Regions from separate parts of the Streptomyces sp. NPDC046862 genome, predicted to be linked through region 1. Evidence: riboswitches for the same ligand, from Rfam matches in the RefSeq annotation. Region 1 holds a riboswitch; the other holds the start of a gene.
What was found. A riboswitch is a leader RNA that binds a small molecule or an ion and turns the genes downstream of it on or off. The one in region 1 is predicted to bind S-adenosylmethionine.
Positions count from the first base shown of each region.

Region 2: linked by a shared signal. The riboswitch ahead of thrC (threonine synthase) and the one ahead of AB0959_RS24750 (aminotransferase class V-fold PLP-dependent enzyme) in region 1 are both predicted to bind S-adenosylmethionine.

Region 1 covers NZ_JBEYXP010000022.1:123,727-134,453, forward strand. The annotation lists gene AB0959_RS24740 (SLC13 family permease) at 1-596, shown strand, start outside; gene AB0959_RS24745 (glycerate kinase) at 607-1,869, shown strand; gene AB0959_RS24750 (aminotransferase class V-fold PLP-dependent enzyme) at 1,824-3,191, opposite strand; SAM riboswitch class IV at 3,340-3,456, opposite strand; gene trpD (anthranilate phosphoribosyltransferase) at 3,716-4,780, opposite strand; gene AB0959_RS24760 (cytochrome bc complex cytochrome b subunit) at 4,929-6,590, opposite strand; gene AB0959_RS24765 (Rieske 2Fe-2S domain-containing protein) at 6,587-7,645, opposite strand; gene AB0959_RS24770 (c-type cytochrome) at 7,642-8,451, opposite strand; gene AB0959_RS24775 (heme-copper oxidase subunit III) at 8,547-9,167, opposite strand; gene AB0959_RS24780 (hypothetical protein) at 9,313-9,711, shown strand; gene AB0959_RS24785 (Ig-like domain-containing protein) at 9,855-10,727, opposite strand, start outside.
Region 2 covers NZ_JBEYXP010000009.1:255,304-266,030, reverse strand. The annotation lists gene AB0959_RS13090 (trehalose-6-phosphate synthase) at 1-433, opposite strand, end outside; gene AB0959_RS13085 (glucosyl-3-phosphoglycerate synthase) at 584-1,555, opposite strand; SAM riboswitch class I at 1,734-1,880, shown strand; gene thrC (threonine synthase) at 1,899-3,203, shown strand; gene AB0959_RS13075 (MoaD/ThiS family protein) at 3,310-3,585, shown strand; gene AB0959_RS13070 (cold-shock protein) at 4,048-4,254, shown strand; gene groL (chaperonin GroEL) at 4,700-6,322, shown strand; gene AB0959_RS13060 (NADH:flavin oxidoreductase) at 6,559-7,683, shown strand; gene AB0959_RS13055 (SRPBCC family protein) at 7,847-8,314, opposite strand; gene AB0959_RS13050 (LLM class flavin-dependent oxidoreductase) at 8,580-9,434, shown strand; gene AB0959_RS13045 (class I SAM-dependent methyltransferase) at 9,535-10,218, shown strand; gene AB0959_RS13040 (subtype B tannase) at 10,475-10,727, shown strand, end outside.

The DNA.
Region 1 (10,727 bases):
CCACGGTCGTTCTCCTGTGGTGCGCCGAGCCGCTGCACCGGGTGCCGCCCGCGGTCGTGGCGCTGATCGGCGCGGTCGTCGCGTCCTCACCGGCCCTGGGCACCGTGCGGCTGAAGGACGCGCTGAAGACGGTCCCCTGGTCGCTGCTGCTGTTCATGGCGGCGACGATGGCGATGGGTGTCGCGCTGGCGGACTCGGGCGCGGCGAAGTGGCTGGTCTCCGGGCTCCCGGTGAGCGTCACCCCGGCCGTGTTCCTGACCGTCGTCGTCGTGGTCAGCACGGCGGCGCACCTCGTCCTGCAGTCCCGTTCCGCGCGCTCGTCGGTGCTGGTCCCGCTGGTGGTGGCGGCGGCCGTGGGCGCGGGCGTCAACCCGGTCGCGGCGGCGCTCGCGTCCACCGCGGCGGCGGGCTTCTGCCACACCCTCCCGGCCTCCGCGAAGCCGGTCACGCTCTTCGCCGAGATCCCCGGGACGCCCACGTACACCCCGCGCGACCTGCTGCGCCTGTCCGCCGTCCTGGCGCCGCTGAGCGCCGTCCTCGTCCTGCTCTTCGCCGTCGCGGTGTGGCCGCTGCTCGGCGTGCCCACGACCCGCTAGGAGGAATCCCATGCTCAGCCGTGTCGCCGTAGCCCCCAGTGGCTTCAAGGAGTCCCTGTCGGCCCGGGCCGCCGCCGACGCCATCGCGGACGGCGTCCGCCGCGTCGTACCCGGCGCCGAGATCGACCTCATCCCCCTCGTCGACGGCGGCGAGGGCACGGCCGCCGCGCTGGCCGCCTCGACCAGGGGCCGGCTGGTCGCCCTGCCCGCCACGGGCCCGGTCGGTGAGCCCCTGGGCACCCACTTCGCGCTGCTCGGATCCCGGGACACGGCGGTCGTCGAGATGGCGGCCGTCGCGGGCCTCTCCCTCGTCCCGCACAGCCTCCGCGACCCGGGGGCGACGACGACGTACGGCGTGGGCGAGCTGATCCGGGCCGCCCTCGACCAGGGCGTACGACGCGTCCTCGTCGGCTGCGGCGACTCGGGTACGTCGGACGGGGGCGCCGGCGCCCTCCAGGCGCTGGGCGCCCGGCTGCTCGACGTGGACGGCTTCGAACTCCCGCCCGGCGGCCGTGAGTTGTCCCGGCTCCACCACATCGACCCGTCGGGCCTGGACCCCCGTCTCAAGGACGTCGACCTGCTGGTCGCCTGCAACCCGTACAACGTGCTGTGCGGCGAGCGCGGAGTGGCCCGTGTCTTCGGCCCGCAGAAGGGCGCGACCCCGGCGCAGGTGGAGGAGCTGTCGGCGGCCCTGGAGAACTGGGCGTACGTCCTGACCCGGGACGTCGCCGCCCCGGGCACGGGTTCGTACGGCGGCCCCGGCCTGGATCTGTACGCCGGCCCCGGCACCGGAGCCTCCGGCGGCCTGGGGGCGGGCCTCGCCGCCCTGGGCGCCCGCCTCCTGCCCCGCTTCGAGGTGCTGCTCGACCACCTCGACCTGGACGCCCGTCTGGCCCGCGCCGACCTGGTCGTCACCGCCGAGGGCGCGCTGGACCGCCAGACGCCGCGCGGCAAGGTGCCGGCCGAGGTGGCCCGCCGCGCCAAGCTGCACGGGCGGCCGGTGCTCGCCCTGGCGGGAACGCTCGGCGAGGGCGCGCACGAGGTGCCGGGCGTGGACGCCTGTCACGGCATCCTGCCCGCTCCGATGGCCCTGGCGGAGGCGCTGGTCCGGGCCTCCGAGCTCCTCACGGACGCCACCGAGCGCGCGCTGCGGATGATCGCGCTCGGGACCCGGCTACCGGTTCACGCCGGCACGGCTCACGCGGAGACGGCTCGGTCGGAGATGGCTCACGCGGAGGTGTCGGGCACGCAACGGCCGTTCTCCGTGCGGTAGTTCCACTGGGCGCCGTTCCGGACGAGCTCCTTGACCGCGCCGACGAACCGCTCGACGTGCTCGTCCGGCGTACCGGCACCGAAGCTCACCCGGATCGCGTTGAGCGACTTCTCGCCGGGCGCGGCCTCGGGGGCACCGCACTCGCCCTGGGTCTGCGGGTCACTGCCGAGGAGCGTCCGCACCAGCGGGTGGGCGCAGAAGAGACCGTCCCGTACGCCGATCCCGTACTCGGCGGAGAGGGCGGCGGCGAAGTGCGAGCTGTTCCAGCCCTCGACGACGAAGGAGATGACGCCGACACGCGGGGCGTCGTCCCCGAAGAGGGAGAGAACCCTGACCTCGGGGACCTCGGCGAGACCGTCCCGTACCGTGCGGACGAGGTGCTGCTCACGGGCGACCAGGTTGTCGAACCCGGCCTCGGTGAGGGCCTTGCAGGCGGAGGCGATGGAGTAGACGCCGATGACGTTCGGCGAACCGGCCTCGTGGCGCGCGGCGGTGTCGTGCCACTCGACGTCGACACCCCCGTCCGTACGCCGGGACACCTTGCGGCTCGCGCCGCCGCCCGCGAGGTACGGCTCCGCCTCGCGCAGCCAGTCGGCGCGGCCGGCCAGGACGCCGGAGCCGAAGGGCGCGTACAGCTTGTGCCCGGAGAAGGCGATCCAGTCGACGTCCAGCTCCCGTACGGAGACGGGGTGGTGGGGCGCGAGCTGGGCGGCGTCGAGGACGATGCGGGCGTCGTGGGCGTGCGCGGCGGCGGCCAGCTCGCGGACGGGCCACAGCTCGCCGGTGACGTTGGAGGCGCCGGTGACGCAGACGAGGGCGGGTCCGTGGGGGTCGCGGGCGGCGAGGGCGCGCTCAAGGGTGGTGACGGCCTCGGCCGGCGTGCGGGGGGCGTCGAGGTAGGTGACGCGGGCGTCGCGCCAGGGCAGCAGCGAGGCGTGGTGCTCGGTCTCGAACACGAAGACCTGGCAGTCGGCGGGGAGCGCGGCGGCGAGGAGGCCCAGCGAGTCGGTGGTGGAGCGGGTGAAGACCAGCTGGTCGTCGTCCCGGCAGTCGAGGAACTCGGCGACGGTCCTGCGGGCGTTCTCGAAGAGGTCGGTGGACAGCTGGGAGAGGTAACCGGCGCCACGGTGCACGCTGCCGTAGTACGGCGCGTACGCGGCCACGTCGTCCCAGACGCGCTGCAGGGCGGGGGCGCTGGCGGCGTAGTCGAGCGCGGCGTACGTGACTTCGCCGCCGGTCACGAGCGGGACCGTGACGTCTCGGCCGAGAACGGGCAGAGGGGTGCAAATGGCCTGGGCGGAGGCAGCGGTGACGACAGACATGGGGAACTCCCGTGAGAGGCACGCACGGCAAGAGAAGCGTGCGGGAAGAAGGGAAAAGGGTGCGCGGAGGCGGGGCTCTGCGGCCCTATCGCATTCGCTTGCTCACGGAAGGCTCCCTCGACGACCAGGACCCCTGGTTTTCGCGAGGGGTCCGCGCTTGCCGTAGACCTCGCTGCCTACGGCCTGGTCTTCACCCGGGGCACCCCGCCACGGACGGAGGGTTGCCGGACAGCCGGCCGGGGCCTTGTGGCTGTCGCTCATGACCTGTGCAGCATCTTGCCACACGATCATCCGGACGCAAGTGGGGTGTCCGGATGGCGGGATGGGGGGGTGCGGGGGTGGCTGCGGGCGGATTGTTTTCGCCCCCGCCGCCCCTACCCTCCCCCAGCTACCGCTGGGAGGTGCCCCCAAGGGGCTGAATGATGCGGGGACCTGCACGGTTTTTTAGGGGCGCGGGGAACTGCGCGACCAGCCCCCACTCACCCGCACCCAACGCACCCGCCCGCCCAGCCTCAGGGGCACCGTTACGCGTTGCTCGCCGCGACCCACCGCTCCAGCGCCCGCTTCGCCGCCCCCGAGTCGATCGACTCCGCGGCCTTCTCCATGCCCGCCCGGAGCTGGGCCGCGAGCGGCCCGTCCCCCGGCTCCAGCGCCACCAGCGCCGCCGCCGAGTTCAGCAGAACCGCGTCCCGCACCGGCCCGCTCTCCCCGTTCAGCAACCGCCGGGCCACATCCGCGTTGTACGACGCGTCGGCGCCCCGCAGCGCCTCCACGGGGACCAGGTCGAGACCGACGTCCCGCGGATCGAAGGTCTCCTCCGTGACCTTGCCGTCGCGGACCACCCACACCCGCGACGTCGCCGTCGTGGTCAGCTCGTCCAGCCCGTCGTCACCGCGGAACACCAGCGAGGAGTTGCCGCGCTCGGCGAAGACACCGGCGACGATGGGCGCCATCCGCGGATCGGCGACCCCGACCGCCTGGGCGCGCACGTTCGCGGGGTTGGTCAGCGGACCGAGGGCGTTGAACACCGTACGGATGCCCAACTGCCCGCGCGCAGCGCCCGCATGGCGCAGCGCCGGATGGAACTTGATCGCGAAGCAGAAGGTGATCCCGGCCTCCTCGGCCACCTCGGCCACCCGCTGCGGGGTCAGTTCGAGGTTGACGCCGAGCTTCTCCAGGACGTCGGAGGCGCCCGACGCCGACGACGCGGCCCGGTTGCCGTGTTTGACGACCTTCGCACCCGTACCCGCGATCACGAGCGCCGACATCGTCGAGATGTTCACCGTCTTGGCGCCGTCACCGCCCGTACCGACGATGTCGACCGTCTTGCCCGGCACCTCGATCAGATTGGCGTGCTCGTACATCGTCCGGACGAGCCCGACGATCTCCTCGACGGTCTCCCCTTTGGCCCGCAGCGCCACCACGAACCCGGCGATCTGCGCGTCCGTGGCCTCGCCGCGCATGATCAGGTCCATCGCCCAGGCGGTGTCGTCCGCCGTCAGGTCGCGGCCGGCGAGCAGTCCGTTCAGCAGAATGGGCCATGAGCGGCCCGCCGCGGTGTCGCCTCCAGCGGGGATCACAGCGCTCATAAGCCGCTCCTGGGTGATGGGGCAACCGATCAACGGATCAGTCGCACGGATCTCAACGGGTCCACCCTATCCAGCCCGGAGCATGGCGAAGGGCCCCGTCCGTACAACGGACGGGGCCCTTCGACTGTGCGCGTGGCGAGCGCAGCGATCAGTGGTGGCCGTGGCCGCTCGTGATCTCCTTGTACTCCTCGACGGTCGGCTTGGCGATCTGGCTGTCCTCGTCGTAGTACGCCTTGCTGAGCTTGGCGCGCAGCTTCGCGGAGCCCTTGATCTTGCGCTTGACGCCGTTCTCGTCGACGGCCGGGCCGATCTCGGCCGGCTGGTACTGCTCGTGCGCCGTGAGCGTGTGCAGCTGCTCCTGGCTGAGCGGCTCGTGGACCTCGATGAACTCACCGTGCGGCAGGCGCTTGATGATGCCCGTCTCGCGGCCGTGCAGCACCTTGTCGCGGTCCCGGCGCTGGAGGCCGAGGCAGATGCGCTTGGTGATGACGAACGCGATGACCGGGGCCACGAAGAACGCGATCCGGACGAACCAGGTGATCGAGTTGATCGACAGGTGGAAGTGGGTGGCCCAGAGGTCGTTTCCACCACCGATCAGCAGGACCATGTACCAGGTGATCCACGCGACACCGAAGGCCGTGCGGGTCGGGGCGTTGCGCGGGCGGTCCAGGATGTGGTGCTCGCGCTTGTCGCCGGTGACCCAGGACTCGATGAACGGGTAGACCGCGATCGCGACCAGCACCAGCGGGAAGATGACCAGCGGGATGAACACACCCAGGACGAGCGTGTGACCCCAGAGGTTGATCTCCCAGCCCGGCATGACACGGATCAGGCCCTCGGAGAAGCCCATGTACCAGTCGGGCTGGGCGCCGGTGGACACCTGGTCCGGACGGTAGGGACCCATGGTCCAGATCGGGTTGATCGTGGCGATCGCCGAGATGACCGCGATGACACCGAAGACCAGGAAGAAGAAGCCTCCGGCCTTGGCCATGTAGACGGGCAGCAGCGGCATGCCGACGACGTTGTTGTTCGTCTTGCCGGGGCCCGCGAACTGCGTGTGCTTGTGGTAGAAGACCAGGATCAGGTGCGCCACCACGAGGCCGAGCATGATGCCCGGCAGCAGCAGGATGTGGACCGAGTAGAAGCGGGCCACGAAGTCGCCGCCGGGGAACTCTCCGCCGAAGAGGAAGAAGGAGAGGTACGTGCCGACGACCGGCACGGACAGGACCGCGCCCTCCATGAAGCGGACACCGGTGCCGGAGAGCAGGTCGTCGGGGAGCGAGTAGCCGGTGAAGCCGGTGAACATGCCCAGGACGAACAGCAGGAAGCCGAACAGCCAGTTGACCTCACGCGGCTTGCGGAACGCGCCGGTGAAGAACACGCGCATCATGTGCACGAACATGCCGGCGAGGAAGATCAGCGCCGCCCAGTGGTGGATCTGCCGGATCAGCAGACCGCCGCGCACGTCGAACGAGATGTGCATCGTCGAGTTGAACGCCTCGGACATCAGCTGACCCTGCAGCGGGATGTACGAGCCGTGGTACTCGACCTCGTTCATCGACGGGTGGAAGAACAGCGTCAGATAGACACCCGTGATGATGATGATCAGGAAGGTGTAGAGGCAGACCTCGCCCAACATGAACGACCAGTGGTCGGGGAAGATCTTGCGCATGTTGGCCTTGGCCAGGGAGTAGATCCCCAGGCGGCCGTCGGCCCAGTCGGCGACCCGCTCACCGGCGGGCGCCTTCCCGCGGGAGCGGTCCGCCGCGCCGGCGTCCGATGCGGCCGTGGTGTTGTCGTTGGTGCTCATCCGCGCTCCCAGAAGGCAGGACCGACCGGCTCCTCGAAGTCGCCGAGCGCCTCGAGGTAACCGTCGTCGTTCACGCCGATCCGCAGCTGAGGCAGGGCGTGACCGGCCGGGCCGAAGATCACCCGGCCGCCGTCGGACAGGTCGAAGGTGGACTGGTGGCAGGGGCAGAGCACGTGGTGCGTCTGCTGCTCGTACAGGGAGATCGGGCAACCGACGTGGGTGCAGATCTTCGAGAACGCCACGATGCCCTGGAAGGACCACTCGAGCTCTTGCTTGTCCTTGATGTTGTCCGGCTGGATGCGGACGATCATCGTCGCGGCCTTGGCGATCTCGGTCTGGAAGTCGTGGTCGTGCTCCTCCAGGCCCTCGGGCTTGACGAAGGTGAGTGACCCGACCGCGATGTCGGCGGGACGCAGCGGCTCGTTCGTGTTCATGTTGACGAGCAGCTTGCCCTTGGACCAGATCGTGTGGCGCAGCTTGGTGCCGGGCAGCGGGCCGAGGTCGCGCAGCAGGACGACGCCGGAGAGCGGGAACAGGGCCAGCGCGCCGAACATCGTGTTGCGGATCAACTTGCGGCGACCGAGCGCGGACTCCTTGGCGCCCTCCGCGAAGTCGGCCATGACCTTGGCCTTGACCTCGGGCGTGGCCTCGATCGGGTGACGCTCGTCGGCGATCTCCGCGTCCGACATCAGCGTGCGGGCCCAGTGGACCGCGCCGGCGCCGATGCAGAACAGGGCGAGGCCCAGGCACAGGCCCAGCGCGAAGTTCAGCGCGCTGACGTGCCCGATCGGCCAGACGTAGATCGACTTGTCGACGTCGATCGTCACGTACGAGGCGATGAAGCCGACGGTGGCCAGCATCGACACCGTGAACAGCAGGGCGACCGTGCGCTCGGACCGCCTGGCGGCCCGCTCGTCGATGTCCTGGACGCGGTGCTCGTGGGGCGGCAGGCCGGGGTCCGCGAACGGGTTCTTCTCGTCCGCGACGCTCACGGCACCGTGCGCGTGCTCCTGCTCTGCGGGCAGGTTCTCTTCTGGAATGTCTTGGCTACTCATGACTTCTTGGCCTTTGCGGTCCGAGCGGCGACCCATACGGCGACGGCGATCAGCCCACCGAGACCGAAGACCCAGGCGAACAGGCCCTCGCTGACCGGACCGAGACCGCCGAGGCTGAGGCCACCGGGCTCCACGGTGTCGTCGCCGTTGACCGCGTCGAGGTACGCGATGATGTCCTTCTTGTTCTTCTCCGTCATCGTGGTGTCGGGGAAGGACGGCATGTTCTGCGGGCCGGTCTGCATGGCCTCGTAGATGTGCTTCGGGTCGACACCCTCAAGGGTCGGCGCGTACTTGCCCTCGGACAGCGCACCACCCTTGCCGGTGAAGTTGTGGCACTGCGCGCAGTTGGTACGGAAGAGCTCGCCGCCCTTGGCGATGTCCGCGCCCGCGGGGCTGTACTCCTCGTCGGTCGGGATGGACGGACCGGCGCCGAGCGACGCGATGTAGGCCGCGAGCTGGTCGATCTCCGCCTGGGAGTAGATGACCTTCTTCTTCGGGATCTGCGCGCCCGGCTGCTGGGCCGGCATGCGGCCGGTGCCGACCTGGAAGTCGACGGCCGCGGCGCCCACGCCCACGAGCTGGGGCCCGTCGGAGGTGCCCTGACCGCCGGTGCCGTGGCAACTGGCGCAACCCACGGAGTAGAGCCTCTTGCCCTCGTCGATGGCGAGGGACTGCGAGGTCTCATCGGCCTGCGCCTTGTCCGCGGGTGCGAAGGCGGTGTACAGCCCCGCGCAGGCCGCCAGCGCGATGAATAGGACGACGACCGCCGCCAGGGGATGGCGTCGTCGTGCGGAGAGCTTTTTCACGGATTACCCCGGTGTCAGGATCTTCTGCGTCGATGCTTCTGGCTGTGATCGGTTGTGGCCCGCGGCCGATGGGTCCGCCGCGGTCGGCAGCCCGATTACTTGATCAAGTAGATCGTGGCGAAAAGGCCGATCCAGACGACATCGACGAAGTGCCAGTAGTAGGACACGACGATGGCGGCGGTCGCCTGCTCGTGGGTGAACCTCCGGGCCGCATAGGTACGGCCGAGGACCAGCAAGAAGGCGATGAGACCGCCCGTCACGTGCAGGCCGTGGAAGCCGGTGGTCAGGTAGAACACCGAGCCGTACGCGTCGGACGAGAGCGAGAGGCCCTCGTGCTTGACCAGCTCCGTGTACTCGAAGACCTGACCGCCGATGAAGATCGCACCCATGATGAAGGTCACGATGAACCACATCCGGAGCTTCTTCACGTCCCCGCGCTCGGCGGCGAACACGCCGAGCTGGCAGGTGAGCGAGGAGAGCACCAGGATCGTGGTGTTCGTCGCCGAGAACGGCAGGTTCAGGGAACTGGCCTTCTCATGCCAGAAATCGGCCCCGCTCACCGATCGCAGGGTGAAGTACATCGCGAAGAGGGCCGCGAAGAACATCAGCTCGGAACTCAACCAGATGATGGTTCCGACGCTGGTGAGGTTCGGCCGGTTGACCGACGGGTGCGCGTGCCCGGTATCTACTGTCGTTGCTGTCGCCACGACCGACATTATGTCGGTCGCTTATCCCGCCCTCACTCCGGGGGGTCCCGTTCGGAGTGTCCGGGGTGTGCGAACCGCTGTTGACGTGGTGTTCATGGGGGTAGCATCCGCGCAACGGTGCTTGTCCGTACGACGCTGACGTCCCGGAGGAAGAATGCAGCCGACCGCCACGGTGCTGGTCTACAGCGACGACTCCAACACCCGCGAACAGGTGCGGTTGGCCACGGGCCGGCGGCCGGCTCCCGATGCCCCCTTGGTGGAGTTCGTGGAGTGTGCCACCCCCGCTGCCGTGATCCGGGAGCTGGACAAGGGTGGGATCGATGTCTGTGTCCTGGACGGTGAGGCCGTGCCCATGGGGGGTATGGGGGTGTGCCGTCAGATCAAGGACGAGATCTTCAACTGTCCGCCTGTACTGTTGTTGATCGGGCGGCCTCAGGACGCGTGGCTGGCGACGTGGAGTCGGGCGGACGCGGCGGTGACGCTGCCGGTTGAGCCGGTGGAGTTCGCGGGTGCGCTGGCTTCTTTGCTGCGGCGCCATGCGTTGAGCGCCTGAGAGCTCGGGCGGGGTTGTTGTAGGGCGGCTGCGGGTTGTGTGTGGCTGGTCGCGCCCACGCGGCGGAGCCGCATATGTACACAGCCCCGCGCCCCTGAAAGCCTCCCCGCGCCCCTTTCGGGGCGCGGGGAGGAGGCTTCCCGTCAGGTGGACTGCGGGGTCAGGCGGGGGCTCTCGTCGTGGTGGGCCGGGGTGCCGGCCATCAGGGCGCTGCCGGTCTGCCACTTGTCCCAGGGCAGGTTCCAGTCGCCGTAGCCGTTGCCGAAGGGGGCCATCGTGTCACCGTTCGAGTTGACGACCTGGACGATGTCTCCCTCGCGCACGGTGTCGTAGAACCACTGCGCGTTCGCGTTGCTCATGCCGGTGCAGCCGTGGCTGACGTTGGCGTAGCCCTGGGATCCGGTGGACCAGGGGGCGGCGTGGACGTACTCACCGCTGGTGGTGACCCTGACCGAGTTGTGCACGACCAGGTCGTAGAAGTCCGAGGCGCCGATGCTGGCGCTGGTCATCCGAACGGTGCCTTCCTTGGCCAGGATGACCTTGACGCCGTTGCGGGTCTCGTAGCCGGGCATGCCCGTGGTCACCGGGATCTCCTTGATGACCTCGCCGTTCTTGTAGACGGTCATCTGGTGGGCGGAGGCGTCCGTGACGGCGACGACGTTGTCGGCCGTGCTGAGCTTCAGGGGCTTGGCCCGGCCGCCCCAGAGGCGGTCACCGATCTTGATGCCGTTCAGGTTGCTGCGGACCTGGATCGTGGCGTGGGCGGGCCAGTACTCCTCGGGGCGGAAGTGGAGCTTCTTGTCGTCCACCCAGTACCAGGCGCCCTTGACGGCGGGCGTCGAGTCGACCTTCAGGGCGCGTTCCACGACGGCCCGTGAGGCGCTGTCCTTGACGGGGGCGCTGAGTTCGGCGGTGACGGGCTGGCCGACGCCGTACGTGCCCGCTCTGGGGCCGAAGGTGACGTTCAGCCGCTTCTTGGTGGTGGGTCTGCCGGTGCTGAGGGTGAGGACCTTGCG
Region 2 (10,727 bases), on a different contig from region 1:
CGTACGACGCCCACTGCCGCCGGAACTCCGCGTCGAAGACCGGCTCCAGGGGCGTCTGGTACAGCATGTGGTGCACGAACCAGAGCACCGAGTTCGCGATGCCGTTGTACGCGTCCGCGTGGGTGGCGGCGTCGATGTCGAGCATCCGTACGCCGGCCTCTCCCGCCCGTCGCCCACCACCGCCCTTCTGCGGAGGGGCCTCCGGCCCCGCCCCTACGATTCCGCGCCGTACGGCCTCACGGTCGCCCTCGCTCAGCGCCGAGCACACCCACACCGCGCCGGCCTCCGGCCCGATCGCCGACAGTCCGGAGACCAGGCCGCCTCCGCCGCGCTTGGCGGTGAGCTCGCCGGTCGTCTCGTCCAGGGCGTAGGAGACCGGGCCGCGGTTGGACGCGACGAGGATGGGGGCGCCGTTGGTGGAAGCGGTGGCCATGCTCGTCAACTTAGCCCTCCGGGGAACCGCTCAAACGTGCGGTGCCGCCGCGTGGCCCACGGTGCCCAAGAGCTCGGGGGGAACTGTTGTTGCGCGGGTGCCGGTTCGTCGTGGCTTGTCGCGCCGTTCCCCGCGCCCCTGACGGGGCGCTCACGCCGCCTTTCGTTCCACGTACTCCTCGATCTCCGTCATCGGCGGCCGCTCCTCCGTGTCCACCGAGTACGTGCGCGGCTCGAAGCCCTCCGCGCCCCGTTCGAACTGGGTCAGGGCCGGGCGGATCAGGTGGCCCCGGGCCAGGCGGAGCTGGGCCGTGCGGTAGATCGCGGCGGACATGCGGCCGAGGGCCTGGCCGTCCTGGTGGCGGTGCTTGCGGACGCCGACGTCGACCTGGGCGAGGGCGTCCAGGCCCACCAGGTGGAGGGCGTCGACCAGCATGCCGAGCTCCACCCCGTAGCCGACGGGGAAGGGCAGCCGCTCCAGCAGGCTGCGCCGGGCCGCGTACTCGCCGCCCAGGGGCTGGACGAAGCCCGCGAGCTGTGGCCAGTGCATGTTGAGCAGGGGGCGGGCCATGAGTTCGGTGACCCGGCCGCCCTGGCCCGCGGTCTTGCCGGAGGCGAGCGAATCCAACTCAGTGCCGAGCGGGCGGTCGTACATCGCCTTGACCAGGTCGACGCCCGGGTCGGTGAGCAGCGGGCCCACGATGCCCAGGACGAAGTCCGACGAGAACTCCTTCAGGTCCGCGTCGACGAAGCAGACGACATCCCCGCGGGTGACCAGCAGGGAGCGCCAGAGGACCTCGCCCTTGCCGGGCACGGCCGGGATGCGGGGGAGGATCTCGTCCCGGTGCACCACCGTCGCGCCCGCGGCGGCGGCCACCTCCGAGGTGCGGTCCGTCGATCCCGAGTCAACGACGACGATCTCGTCGACGAGGGGGACCTGGGCCATGAGGTCGTGGCGGATGACGGCGACGATCTCGCCGACCGTCTCCTCCTCGTTGAGCGCGGGCAGCACGACACTCACCGACTGGCCCGAGGAACGTTTGGCGGCCAGGACGCGGTGGAGCGGGCGATCGGTCACGGACCAGGAGCGGGTGCTCAGCCAGCGTTCGACTTCGTTCAGCACGGTCTGCGGCTCCTCACTCTTCGACCACGGTAACTCTTCGTGTGATCCATCTCGCGGTGCGGACGGCTATCTCAACTCTCCTGGCCTTCGGTTACAGTCTTGAGCAAGGCGGATGACCATCGCATTGCGGGGTCGCCGTCGCGTTCCACGATCAACAACCGCGTACACAACCGCATACCGCTCATCCAGAGGGGCAGAGGGACACGGCCCGATGAAGCCCCGGCAACCCTCCAGCCGGTCTGACCACGTTGATGTGGTGAGGCTCCCGGCTTGGGAAGGTGCCAAATCCGTCTCACGGCGAGATGCGTCGTGAGGAAGATGAGGAGAAAGGGCCTCCCCTCACATGGCTGCACAGACTGTTGCAACCGGATCCACCGATTCCGACACCTCCGCCGCCTCCGCCGTGGACCTCGGTCCCGCCGCGGCCCTGAGCTGCCGCGAGTGCGGTCACCGCGTGCCCCTCGGCCCGGTCTTCGCCTGCGTGGAGTGTTTCGGCCCGCTCGAGATCGCGTACGACTTCTCCTCCTACGACACGGAGGAGCTCCGCAAGCGCATCGAGGCGGGTCCCGCGAACATCTGGCGCTACGCGCCCCTGCTGCCCGTCCCCGCCGACGTGGCCGGCAAGCCCAACCTCAACCCCGGCTGGACCGAGCTCGTCAAGGCCGACAACCTGGCGCGCGAGCTCGGCGTGACCGGCGGGCTGTACGTGAAGGACGACTCCGGCAACCCGACGCACTCCTTCAAGGACCGGGTCGTCGCCCAGGCCCTGGAGGCCGCGCGGGCTTTCGGCTTCACCACCCTGTCCTGCTCCTCGACCGGCAACCTCGCCGGCGCCGTGGGGGCCGCCGCCGCGCGCGCCGGATTCCGCTCCTGCGTCTTCATCCCGCACGACCTGGAGCAGGGCAAGGTCGTCATGGCCGCCGTCTACGGCGGTGAGCTCGTCGGCATCGAGGGCAACTACGACGACGTGAACCGCTTCTGCTCCGAGCTCATCGGCGACCCGGCCGGTGAGGGCTGGGGCTTCGTCAACGTCAACCTGCGGCCGTACTACGCGGAGGGCTCCAAGACGCTGGCGTACGAGATCTGCGAGCAGCTGGGGTGGAAGCTCCCCGACCAGATCGTCGTGCCCATCGCCTCCGGGTCCCAGCTCACGAAGATCGACAAGGGTCTGCAGGAGCTGATCAAGCTCGGGCTCGTCGAGGACAAGCCGTACAAGATCTTCGGTGCGCAGGCCGAGGGCTGCTCGCCGGTGTCCGTCGCCTACAAGGCCGGTCACGACGTCGTCCGGCCGCAGAAGCCGGACACCATCGCCAAGTCGCTCGCCATCGGCAACCCGGCGGACGGTCCGTACGTTCTCGACATCGCCCGGCGGACGGGCGGCGCCGTGGAGGACGTGACGGATGAGCAGATCGTGGACGCGATCAAGCTGCTCGCGCGGACGGAGGGCATCTTCGCGGAGACCGCCGGTGGTGTGACCGTCGGTGTCACGAAGAAGCTGATCGAGAACGGTGTGCTGGACCCGGCCCTGACCACGGTCGTCCTCAACACCGGTGACGGTCTCAAGACGCTGGACGCCGTTGCCGGTACGGGGGTGACGGCGACCATTCGTCCCAACCTGGACTCGTTCCGTGAGGCCGGCCTCGCGTAAGTTTTCATGCTGCGGGCCGGTGGGGGCTGGTCGCGCAGTGCCTCGCGCCCCTTTCGGGGCGCGCCCCCCTCAGCCACAGCAGTACCCCACCGGGAGGTCCCACCCCATGAGCGTCAACGTCCGCATCCCCACCATCCTGCGTACCTACACCGGCGGTCAGGCCGAGGTGGCTGCCGAGGGGGCGACCCTCGCCGAGGTCATCGCCGACCTGGAGAAGAACCACACCGGTATCGCGGCCCGGGTCCTGGACGACCAGGGCAAGCTGCGCAGGTTCGTGAACGTGTACGTGAACGACGACGACGTCCGCTTCGAGCAGGGGCTGGAGACGGCGACCCCGGACGGGGCCGGCGTGTCCATCATTCCGGCCGTCGCCGGCGGCTGAGAGAACCGGTTGACCGACCGATTATTACCTTCGGTAACATTGGTTACCGAGAGTTCATCGAATGGCCCCCTCCGTGAGAGAAGCGGAGGGGGCCATTCTCTATGGTTGAGCACGGTACAGTTGGGGAACCCGGTTCGATTCACGCTCCCGATTCCCGCCGGGTGCATATGAGTTCTTGCCGCGCGCCCGCTATGAAGTAGCCAAAGTGGGCGAGGCTTTTGCGCCTTATGTTCCTTTTATGGGGCCCGACTTGCCCCGAATTCGGGCGAATTCTCCGTACATTCCCGACCGGTCGTGTCCAGATTTCTCGTCCGATTGACCTGTTGCAGACGGCAGTTGGACAGATACATTCAGCCGCGGTCGACGCGTTCCGGCGCACACCCCCAACCGTTGGGGGGTGAGGTCTGACCCGGATCCGCGAAGTGTGGGTCTGCGCAAGGGCCAGTAATAGGGGAGTTAGGCATGGCTCAGGGCACCGTCAAGTGGTTCAACGCGGAGAAGGGGTACGGCTTCATCGCGGTCGACGGTGGTGCGGATGTATTCGTCCACTACAGCGCTATCCAGATGGACGGTTACCGCACCCTGGAGGAGGGCCAGCGGGTCGAGTTCGAGATCTCGCAGGGTCAGAAGGGGCCGCAGGCGGACATGGTCCGGCTGGCGACCGGCTGAAGCACGCGCCGACTGAAACAGCAGCGACGCACTTCGTTTTTCTTCGAAGGGCTCGTGCCTTATGGGGAGTTGATCCCCTGGGTACGGGCCCTTCGGCCTGTCCGGGGTCGTGGGGCCGGTCGTGGACGGAGGGGTGGGTGGAGGGGTGGGCGCACGCGGGCGCACGGGTGCGTTCACCTGCGGATCATCCTCAGGCGCTTGCGCCCACCCGTCACCCGACCACCGCCCCTCAAGGAGCTCGCTACGCGAGCGCACCTTGCACTCGGGTGGGTCGAGTGCTAATCATTGGCGTTAGCACTCTGAAGGTGAGAGTGACAACGAAGGACCGGGTCGGTGAGGCCCGCAGGTCAAGTGGGGCAAGGAACCACGAGGCCCGCGAGCCGTCCGTCGCGGGCGCGGGCGCGGTCCGAAGGAATCACCCCCAGTCCTGGAGGGACCACTTCACATGGCCAAGATCATCGCGTTCGACGAGGAGGCACGGCGCGGCCTCGAGCGCGGCATGAACCAGCTCGCGGACGCCGTCAAGGTGACGCTCGGCCCCAAGGGTCGCAACGTCGTCCTCGAGAAGAAGTGGGGCGCCCCCACGATCACCAACGATGGTGTGTCCATCGCCAAGGAGATCGAGCTCGAGGACCCGTACGAGAAGATCGGCGCCGAGCTGGTCAAGGAAGTCGCCAAGAAGACGGACGACGTCGCCGGTGACGGTACGACCACCGCGACCGTTCTCGCCCAGGCCCTGGTCAAGGAGGGCCTGCGCAACGTAGCCGCCGGCGCCAACCCCATGGCCCTCAAGCGCGGCATCGAGAAGGCCGTCGAGGCCGTCTCCGGTGCGCTGCTCGAGCAGGCGAAGGATGTCGAGACCAAGGAGCAGATCGCCTCCACGGCCTCCATCTCCGCCGCCGACACCCAGATCGGCGAGCTCATCGCCGAGGCGATGGACAAGGTCGGCAAGGAAGGCGTCATCACCGTCGAGGAGTCCCAGACCTTCGGTCTGGAGCTGGAGCTCACCGAGGGTATGCGCTTCGACAAGGGCTACATCTCGGCGTACTTCGCCACCGACATGGAGCGTATGGAGGCGTCGCTCGACGACCCGTACATCCTGATCGCCAACTCCAAGATCGGCTCCGTCAAGGACCTGCTCCCGCTCCTGGAGAAGGTCATGCAGTCGGGCAAGCCGCTGCTGATCATCGCCGAGGACGTCGAGGGCGAGGCCCTGTCGACCCTGGTCGTCAACAAGATCCGTGGCACCTTCAAGTCCGTCGCCGTCAAGGCCCCGGGCTTCGGTGACCGCCGCAAGGCCATGCTCGGCGACATCGCCATCCTCACGGGCGGCGAGGTCATCTCCGAGGAGGTCGGCCTCAAGCTGGAGAACGCCACCCTCGACCTGCTGGGCAAGGCCCGCAAGGTGGTCATCACCAAGGACGAGACCACCATCGTCGACGGCGCCGGCTCCTCCGACCAGGTCAACGGCCGGGTGAACCAGATCCGCGCCGAGATCGAGAACAGCGACTCCGACTACGACCGCGAGAAGCTGCAGGAGCGCCTGGCGAAGCTCGCCGGCGGTGTCGCGGTCATCAAGGCCGGTGCCGCCACCGAGGTCGAGCTCAAGGAGCGCAAGCACCGCATCGAGGACGCCGTCCGCAACGCGAAGGCGGCCGTCGAGGAGGGCATCGTCGCCGGCGGTGGCGTGGCCCTGCTGCAGGCCTCCCAGGTCTTCGAGAAGCTGGAGCTCGAGGGTGACGAGGCGACCGGCGCCAACGCCGTGAAGCTCGCGCTCGAGGCCCCGCTCAAGCAGATCGCCGTGAACGGTGGTCTCGAGGGTGGCGTCGTCGTGGAGAAGGTCCGCAACCTCCAGGTCGGCCACGGCCTGAACGCCGCGACCGGTGAGTACGTCGACATGATCGCCGAGGGCATCATCGACCCGGCCAAGGTGACGCGCTCCGCGCTGCAGAACGCCGCGTCGATCGCCGCGCTGTTCCTCACCACCGAGGCCGTCATCGCCGACAAGCCGGAGAAGGCCGCCGCGCCCGCCGGTGGCGGCATGCCGGGCGGTGACATGGACTTCTGATCCGGTTATCCGGATCGGCTCCGTCCGTCCAGTACCGAGGGCGGCACTCCCTGGAGACAGGGGGTGCCGCCCTCGGGCGTGTCCGGGCTCACAGTCCAGGAGGTGGCGGTTGCGGAATGGGGTGACGCCAGGGGCGGTTGTTCTGACGGACGGTCAATGCGCATACACATACCGCCCGGAATGCGCATGCCGTGCACCCCTTCTCGACGTCCCCGATCTCTCCGAGGAGCTTCACCGTGACACTGGCCGCCTCCACCTCCCGAGCCGCCGAGATCCTGTCCCGGCCCGTCTCGATCAACGGGCTGACCGTGCCCAACCGGATCGCGATGGCGCCCATGACCCGGATGTTCTCGCCCGGAGGCATCCCCGGGGAGAACGTGGTGTCGTACTACGCGCGCCGCGCCGCCGCGGGCGTCGGGCTGATCGTCACCGAAGGCACGTACGTCGGCCACGAGTCGGCCGGGCAGAGCGACAGCGTCCCGCGCTTCCACGGCGAGGAGCAGCTCGCCGGCTGGGCGAAGGTCGCGGACGCGGTGCACGCGGCGGGCGGGACGATCGTGCCGCAGCTGTGGCACATCGGCATGGTGCGCAAGGCGGGCGAGCCCCCCTTCGCGGACGCCCCTGCGGTCGGCCCCTCCGGCCTGCGCCTCGACGGCACGCCCGGCACCGGCAAGGAGATGACGCAAGCGGACCTGGACGACGTCATCGCCGCCTTCGCCAAGTCCGCGGCCGACGCCGAGCGCATCGGCTTCGACGGCGTCGAACTGCACGGCGCCCACGGCTACCTGATCGACCAGTTCCTGTGGAAGGGGACCAACCGCCGCACCGACGCCTACGGCGGCGACCTCGTGGCGCGTACGAAGTTCGCGGCGGAGATCGCGGCGGCGGTACGGGACTCCGTGTCCCCGGACTTCCCCGTCATCTTCCGCTACTCGCAGTGGAAGCAGGAGGCGTACGACGCGAAGCTCGCCGAGACGCCGGAGGAGCTGGAGGCGCTGCTGACCCCGCTGGCCGCGGCCGGTGTGGACGCCTTCCACGCCTCCACGCGCCGCTACTGGCTCCCCGAGTTCGACGGCTCGGACCTCAACCTCGCGGGCTGGACCAAGAAGCTCACCGGCAAGCCCACCATCAGCGTCGGCTCGGTCGGCCTGGACGGCGAGTTCCTGCGCGCGTTCGCCGGTGAGGGCTCGACGGTCCGGGGCATCGACGACCTGCTGGACCGTATCGAGGCCGAGGAGTTCGACCTGGTCGCCATCGGTCGCGCCCTGCTCCAGGACCCGGAGTGGGCGGCGAAGGTGCTGGCGGGCCGCTTCGACGAGCTGGCGCCGTACGACGCGGCGTCGCTGAAGTCGCTGAGCTGAACTCCTCAGCTGAGCTGCTGGGGTGAACTCCTGAGCTGAGCTGCTGGGGTGAACTCCTGAGCTGAGCTCCTCAGCTGAGCTCCTGAGCTGAACTTCTGCGCTCAAGTCCTCAGCCGCCCGGCCCAGCCGAACTCCTCGGCTGGGCCGGGCGGCGGGAGCGGACTCAGGGTGTCCGCTTCTGCCGCTGGATGTACTCCTTGGCCTGCCGCACCTCCCCCTGGACGTCGGCGGTCAGCGGCCGTCGCAGCAGCGGTGTCGCGAGCCAGCTCAACGGGGGCCGGAACCGGAAGTTGAGGGTGCGGACGAGGCGGGTCCCGCCCTCGACCGGCGTGCACACGAAGCTGGCGTCGAAGTCCGACGCCAGCTTCGTCAGGCGGTTGGCAGGTGGCGGGGCGAGTTCGATGTCGACGCGGTGACCCGGGGTCAGCCGCGCCCGCGCCACTGTCTTCGGCGCCGGGAGGCCGACCAGTCTGGGCCGGAACGCGAACTCCAGAAGGTCCCCTTCGCGCCGGGTCCACAGCACGGGGCGGAGCTTGCGGTCCACCAGCGCGTACCGCTCGACGTCCATCACGAAGTCGAGCAACTCGTCGGGCGTACACGGAAAGATCTCGGTGACTTCGACCGTGAGCATGCGTTCACGCTAGTGGCCCTCACCGCGATCGTGAACAGCCGCAGGCGGTCTGTTCCCTGACTCTCCTGTCTCCCCTCCGACTTAATTCGATCGCCGGAGGCGGGAGCACCGGGATACCGTGAGCGGACTCCGGCGCCACGCTCCCCAGAACGACGCCGCAGAACGGGAGCGGGCGGGCGCGCACACGGTTCATCGGCCGGTGCGTGACCCAAGGAGGGGCGGCAGCGACTTCCGCATGCCCTTCGCCTCTCTCAGGAGTTCCGCCGTGAACATCGGCCTCGGCCTTCCCATCGACAACCCCAACGCCCTGCTGACCTGGGCCCGTCAAGCCGACGCGAGCCCCTTCACCACCCTCGGGCTGCTCGACCGCGTCGTCTACGACAACCCCGAACCCCTGGTGACCCTGGCCGTCCTCGCCGGGGCGACCACCCGCGTCCGCGTCCAGACCGAAGTCCTGCTCGCCCCGCACCACAACACCGCGATCCTCGCCAAGCAGACCGCCACGCTCGACCGTCTCTCGGGCGGCCGCTTCACCCTCGGCATCGGCGTCGGCGGGCGGGAGGACGACTGCCGGGTCACGGGCACCGACCTACGGCGCCGAGGCCGTCGCCTCGACGAACAGATGGAGTCGTTGCGCTGGACCTGGGCGGGCCGGCCCTACGCGGAGGGCGTCGGTCCCATCGGCCCCCTGCCCGCCACCCCCGGCGGCCCCGAGGTCCTCTTCGGCGGCTTCGCTCCCGCAGCGCTCGAACGCGTCGCACGCTGGGGCGACGGTTTCCTCGGCGCGGCCCTGCCTCCGGCACACATGGACCGGCTCTTCCGCGACGTGGAGAAGGCCTGGCAGAAGCACGAACGGCCGGGACGGCCCCGGCTGGTCGCCCAGGCCAACGTCGCGGTGGGCGAGTCGTCGATGATCGACGACGCCCGCGCCAACCTCCTGCGCTACTACGCCTTCACGGGCCGCGCGGACTACATGGCCGACGGCCTGCTCACGAGCGCGGAGGCGGTTCGGGACACCGTCGCCGGGTTCGCCGGGATCGGGGCGGACGAAGTGATCCTGTACTGCTGGTCCTCGGACGTGGACCAGGTCGCGCGGCTGGCGGATGTGGTGTTCGGGTAGGCGCTGAGCCGCCCACGACGTGCGGGGGCGGCCCGTCGGCGTGGTCCTCCGGTGGTGGACGGCGGCCCGTCGGCGTGTCCTCCTCTGGTGGACTGGCCGTATGACCGAGCTGAAGCACCGCCTCCTCCAGGCCCTGCACCGCTTCAACGCCGCGCACCCCTGGGACCACAACGCGCACTACCACCGCTGGATCCTGCGCCAGTTGCCGCGGCGCTTCGATCGGGCGCTGGATGTCGGGTGCGGGAGTGGCGATCTGGCGCGGCTGCTGGCGGGGAGGGCACGGGAGGTGCACGGGATCGACGCCGATCCGGGGATCGTGGAGCGGGCGCGGGAGTTGACTCCGTCGGGCTCCTCGGCTGCTCCCGTGGCCTTCAGCGTGGCGGACGCGCTGGACGGGGGGCCTGGCGGGTCGTACGACGTCATCACCTGCGTTGCCGTGCTCCACCACCTGCCGCTGAGTGAGACGCTCACGCGCTTCCGGGGACAACTGAGGCCTGGTGGAACGCTGGTGGTGGTCGGTCTGGCTCGTGAGGAGAGCTTCGTGGACCATCTGCTCAGCCTCGCCTCCGTTCCGGCGAACGCCGTCGTCGGTTGGGTCAAGAGCAGGGGGCGTGCGGTGGCGCGGCCGGTCTCGATGACCGCCGTGACGCGGGCGGCGGAGACGGGCTTCGGTGACATCGTCCGGGAGGCGCGGCGTGTGCTGCCCGGCGCTCGGCTTCGGCGCCGGATGTTCTGGCGGTACACGCTCGTCTGGCGCGCACAAGATTTACGCCAAAATTGCTGACAATTTTGTGGGCGATTAGCGCGGTTCGCAGGTGGGGAGGGCGGAACGGAGGTGGTCGGGCCAGCTGGGGCGGGTGGCCGGTTCCCCGCGCTGTCGCCGGGACACAAAGGAGGTCTTAAGAAACGGCTGGTGCACTGGCGGCGTGCCCGCGTCCAGCGGGGCCGCGCCCAACTGCGCACGAGCAAACGGTTGTTGTCCGGCTGCTCGAACGAGTCGCGAAGACAGGAGACGTGAAGTGAAGCGTAGGACAGTGGTCATGGGGCTCAGCGCGACCGCAGCGATACCGGCGGTCGGATTCGCCTCCGGCGCACGCGCGGCGAGCCGGGCGTCCTCGGAGTCCTCGGCGTCCCCGGACCCGTCCCTGGTCTTCGACCCCGACGCCTACACCGAGCTGACCATCGGCATCACCGACACCGAGGGCACCGCCCACGAGGTCGTCTACCACTTCCACAAGGTCGCCTCCTACGTGGCGAACCCGGTCGACGCGACCTACCAGTCCCTCAACGTCA